DNA from 2 places in the Facklamia sp. HMSC062C11 genome. Region 1 is predicted to be linked to the other one. Evidence: predicted binding sites of a transcription regulator. Region 1 holds the regulator's gene; the other holds the start of a gene.
What was found. The regulator CtsR, encoded in region 1, represses protease genes until heat stress. The targets are predictions, from matches to a motif close to TTGGTCAAAAAAGGTCAAANA.
Positions count from the first base shown of each region.

Region 1 (2,465 bases):
GCTTATCTATTAGCTGGGATGGCTTTGGGGCCATTCGGTTTTGATTTATTGGAGCCGGCTTTAGTCGATCAAGCAGCGGTGATTCGTCAAGTAGCCTTGATGATTATCTTGATAAAGGCTGGCTTGACCTTAAATTTTAAGGATCTAGTTAAAGTCGGACGTCCTGCTGTCATGATGTGTTTTGTTCCTGCACTTTGTGAAATTTTAGGGATTAGCCTATTCGCACCTGCTTTACTCGATATATCCTATGTAGATGGCTTGTTATTAGCGAGTGTATTAGCGGCTGTGTCGCCAGCTGTTTTAGTGCCTCGAATGTCTAATCTGATGGATAGGGGGCTAGGAACTCAAAAAGCTATTCCGCAATTGATTTTAGCAGGGGGAACGATGGACGATATATTAATTTTTGTTTTATTTGCAGGCTTTATGCAGCTAAGTCAAGGAGGCACTTTTAGCTGGGGGGCCTTAGTGAATGTCCCGTTAACCCTGTTATCAGGGGGATTAGTGGGTTTAGGTGCTTATCTGGTTTATCGCTCTGTCAAAATGGAGGGTTTATTGGGATCTTTGACTCTTTCATTACTCCTTATGGGAATGGAAGCTATTATCACTCATTGGATCCCCTATTCAGGTGTTTTAGCAGTGTTAACTTTGCATATTATGATTCATAAAAATGACCCTCAAGCGGCTAGTTACTTAGCTCGTTCATTTAATCAGATCTGGCCTATAGCTGAAGTACTGCTTTTTACTTTCTTAGGAGTTCAAGTCAACGGACAATTAGCTCTGCAAGCGGGCTGGCCTATAGTGTGTGTGATTGTAGTTGGTCTTCTTTTTAGAATGATTGGGGTGTTTCTATCAATTATTCATGCTGGATTCAATGGTAAAGAAAAAGCCTTTATCATGGGAGCTTATTTGCCAAAAGCAACCGTTCAGGCTTCGCTAGGAGGAATTCCGCTTATGGCTGGGATTCAATCAGGCCAACTTATTCTGATTGCCGCGTCGGTAGCTATTCTCCTAACAGCACCTTTGGGAGCCGTGTTTATTGATTACTTTGCCCCTCGTTTCTTAGAACCAAGTAAAGCTCAGTAAAGACAAGGGGTTGGCAGTCATTGTATCTTGGCTGCTAATACTGAGGAGAGGTTTGGGTTGACCATATTTGACCAATTGAGTATACTGGATATATAGAACATTAGCAACCCTTGTAAGAGGGGAGATGGTTCGATCTTCTTGAGCAAGATACTTGAAAGAAGAAAGTCCATCAGGTATTATAGTCAAAGAAAGTCAATGTTAATAAATAAAACGATAGGAGGCAAAAAAATGACACGCCGTAATATGTCGGATATTATTGAAGAATATCTCAAGCAATTTTTGCAAGAAAGTCAACGATTAGAGATAAAACGATCGGATATTGCGGATCGATTTGATTGTGTGCCATCTCAGATTAACTATGTCATTAATACCCGTTTTACTCAAGAACACGGATATTTAGTAGAAAGTAAGCGGGGCGGTGGAGGCTATATCCGAATTTTAAAAATTCAGCTAACTTCCAATGCAGATGAAGTGGATCAAATGATGGCTTTAGTAGGAGATAAGATTTCTTATCGGAATGCTGCGAATATCATTGAAACCCTCATCCGAGATGATATTATTTCTCAGCGTGAGGGGCGGCTGATGCTATCGGTTATCGATAAAGATCTTCTTCAGTCGATTTCCGCGCAAGATCAAGCGGCCAGAGCCTTGATACTTAATCGTTTTTTGCAACAATTAAAATATGAACTAACTCAAAATAATTATTGAAATTAGAGGTGATCGTATGTTTGAAGAATTATTTACACAAAGCGCTAGAGAAGCCATGCTAATTGCAGCTGAACACGCTTATTATCTAAATAACCAAGCGGTAGGGACTGAGCATATTCTCTTGGGCTTAGCCCGCGAAGAAAATGGGATTGCTGGGAAATTATTGAGGGAATTTGGCGCAGATTATGGTGCTTTGTTGAAGGCCCTTGAGGCAGTCCATGGGAAATTAGGGAAGTTTAAGAGCCATGGAGAAGTGGTTATCCCTTATTCTCCTAGAAGCAAAAAAGTGATTATGTCTGCCTCTAATGATGCTAAGCGTTTAGGAGCTTCTAAGGTAGGGACTGAGCACTTATTATTAGGTATTTTAAAGGAAGAAATATTAGCTACTGTTTTACTAAAAAATTTAGATATCGATCTTTCTCAGTTACGCAAAGCCATTTTTGATGAAATAGGCTTGAATCAACAGCAGCGCTCGGATAATCAAAGTAAACGTAGCAGTCGTCCTCGTCAAAAAGGTCAAGGAGATAGTGAAACGCCAACCTTAGATGCTGTATCTAGGGATTTAACTCAGTTGGCTCGTGATGGAAAGTTAGACCCTGTTATTGGTCGTGAAGAAGAAATTAGGCGAATGGTTCAAATACTATCTCGACGTAGTAAAAATAATCCGGTCCTAG
Region 1 covers NZ_KV802382.1:32,935-35,399, forward strand. Annotated here, with positions in the region: gene HMPREF2758_RS01765 (cation:proton antiporter domain-containing protein) at 1-1,083, shown strand, start outside; gene HMPREF2758_RS01770 (CtsR family transcriptional regulator) at 1,312-1,791, shown strand; gene HMPREF2758_RS01775 (ATP-dependent Clp protease ATP-binding subunit) at 1,808-2,465, shown strand, end outside.

Region 2 (2,465 bases), on a different contig from region 1:
GCTAGGATTTAATCGACGAGGTCAGGCATTTTTAAAAAGCCGTCGTCAAGGGACTGTTCAATTGTTTACGAATTTAAGTCAAACGATTGAAGACTCCTATCAATTAAATTTAAAAGTAGATCGTATTTATCAGAATAATCTAAATCATCAAGTTCCAGAACAAATTGTGAAAAGACGGGCTATGATTCTTCCGTTTTAATGACAGCAAAGATTGACATTTTAGACAAAGTTACGTATAATTACCTTTGTCGTTTTAGAGGTGATAGAAATGAAATGGACGATACGTCAGATTCACGATCAAAGTCGTGAAGGGATCCTTTCCTTTGATGAAACCTTGGATATCCAAGCGGCGATAAAAGAAAGAAAATCTGAGATTATTGCGATTAGCCCAGTTCAAGCAAAAGGGTATTTCGTAGATAGACAAGAGGATATCTTTCTGCATTGCCAACTAAAGGCAAAAGTGACCCTACCGTCCACTCGCAGTCTAAAGCCGGTTCAAGTACCTTTAGAGATCGAGGTAAAAGAACGCTATGTCCGACCAGGAATGGATGAGACTCTTTTAGACTATGAAGAAACTACTTTAACGCTTGACCATGATTATATTGATTTAATCACTTCGGCGGTGGATAATATTCTCCTGAATTTACCATATAAGGTGCTCGCTTCAGATGAAGAAGGCCAAGAACTCCCTAAGGGAAATGATTGGGACGTTCTGACAGAGGAAGAATATCAAAACCGTCAAGAAGAAATAGAAACCGTCGATCCGCGTTTTTCAGCCTTAAAAACGTTATTAAATAAGGATGATGTCGAATCATCACAATAATTTCAGGAGGTGTCAATAATGGCAGTACCAAAGAGAAGAACATCAAAATCCGTTAAAAGAAAACGTCGTACGCACTTTAAGTTAAATGTTCCGGGAATGAATGCATGTCCTGAATGTGGAGAATTAAAGTTAAGCCACCGCGTTTGTTCAGCTTGCGGTTATTATGATGGTAAAAAAGTTGTGAATAATTAATTCAATAAAGGTACTAGGGGGCTTACCGTTAGTACCTTTTTATTTTGTAATGAAGCATATTGCTTGACCTAATTTGACCATTAATTTATACTAAGGTAGATGCTTAAATAGCTTCAAAAGGAGGAGATTGAATGAATTTAGTACCAACAGTAATTGAACAGACTTCTCGTGGCGAACGAGCCTATGATATCTATTCTCGTTTGTTAAAAGATCGTATTATAATGCTTTCCGGTCAAGTGGAAGATAATATGGCGAACGCCGTCATCGCTCAATTGCTCTTTTTAGATGCACAAGATCCTGATAAAGATATTTATCTTTATATTAATTCTCCAGGAGGCTCAGTTACAGCAGGATTGGCTATTTTTGATACAATGAATTTTATTAAGGCCGATGTGCAGACGATTGTGATTGGTTTGGCAGCTTCCATGGGTTCGGTATTACTTGCGGCTGGAACGAAGGGAAAACGTTATGCCCTGCCTAATGCTGAAATTATGATCCACCAACCCCTAGGTGGTGCTCAAGGACAAGCAACGGAAATTGAGATTGCTGCGAGACATATTTTAAAAACGCGTCAACGGCTTAATCAAATTTTGAGTGAACGGACCGGTCAACCCATTGAAGTGATTGAGAAGGATACCGATCGTGATAATTTCATGACTGCGATTGAAGCCAAGGAATACGGACTAGTAGATGAGGTCTTAGAAAGTAAGAAATTACCCAATAGAAAAGATTGATCATAGTTAATCAATTATCTTACACGATTCAACGATAGTGGTTGCTAGCGTGGAGGATAACTCGAAAAACAGCGATTTTTACGAAAAATAGACAGTCGGTTAAAACATAAAAATAATAATTCGTTATTAGGAGACTAAGGGATCATCCCTGAGTCTCCTATTTCATTTTTTGCCATTTAAAAATCGAATAATGCTATGGATTATATTCCAACAAAAAAGATAGCATTTTCAATTTAGCCTACTTTAGGGATTAAATGTTAAACGGATTCATGGTATAATAGGCTCAAATTGATAATTCCAAGGAGGAACTGTAATGACGACTAAAATTGCAATTAATGGATTCGGCCGGATTGGACGGTTAGCTTTACGTCGTATTTTGGAGAAAAAATCAGATCTTGAAGTTGTAGCAATCAATGATCTTACAGATAATGAAGACCTAGCTTATCTTTTAAAATATGATTCTGCTCAAGGTCGTTTTCCTTATGAGGTAGCTGTTAAAGAAGACGCGCTAGTTGTCAATGGCAAAGAAATTAAAGCCTTCGAAGAAAAAGATGCGCGCAACTTACCTTGGGGTGAATTAGGTGTAGAATATGTTCTAGAATGTACGGGCTTTTATAATAGCGCTGAGAAAGCTCAAGCCCATATTGATGCAGGTGCTAAACGGGTACTTATCTCTGCACCTGCTAAAGATAGCCAAACGAAAATGATCGTATATG
Region 2 covers NZ_KV802380.1:102,703-105,167, forward strand. Annotated here, with positions in the region: gene HMPREF2758_RS01570 (tRNA(Met) cytidine acetate ligase) at 1-199, shown strand, start outside; gene HMPREF2758_RS01575 (YceD family protein) at 269-823, shown strand; gene rpmF (50S ribosomal protein L32) at 842-1,015, shown strand; gene clpP (ATP-dependent Clp endopeptidase proteolytic subunit ClpP) at 1,147-1,749, shown strand; gene gap (type I glyceraldehyde-3-phosphate dehydrogenase) at 2,063-2,465, shown strand, end outside.
Region 2: a site for CtsR is predicted at 1,076-1,096, ahead of clpP (ATP-dependent Clp endopeptidase proteolytic subunit ClpP). Genes of this name have one in related genera too.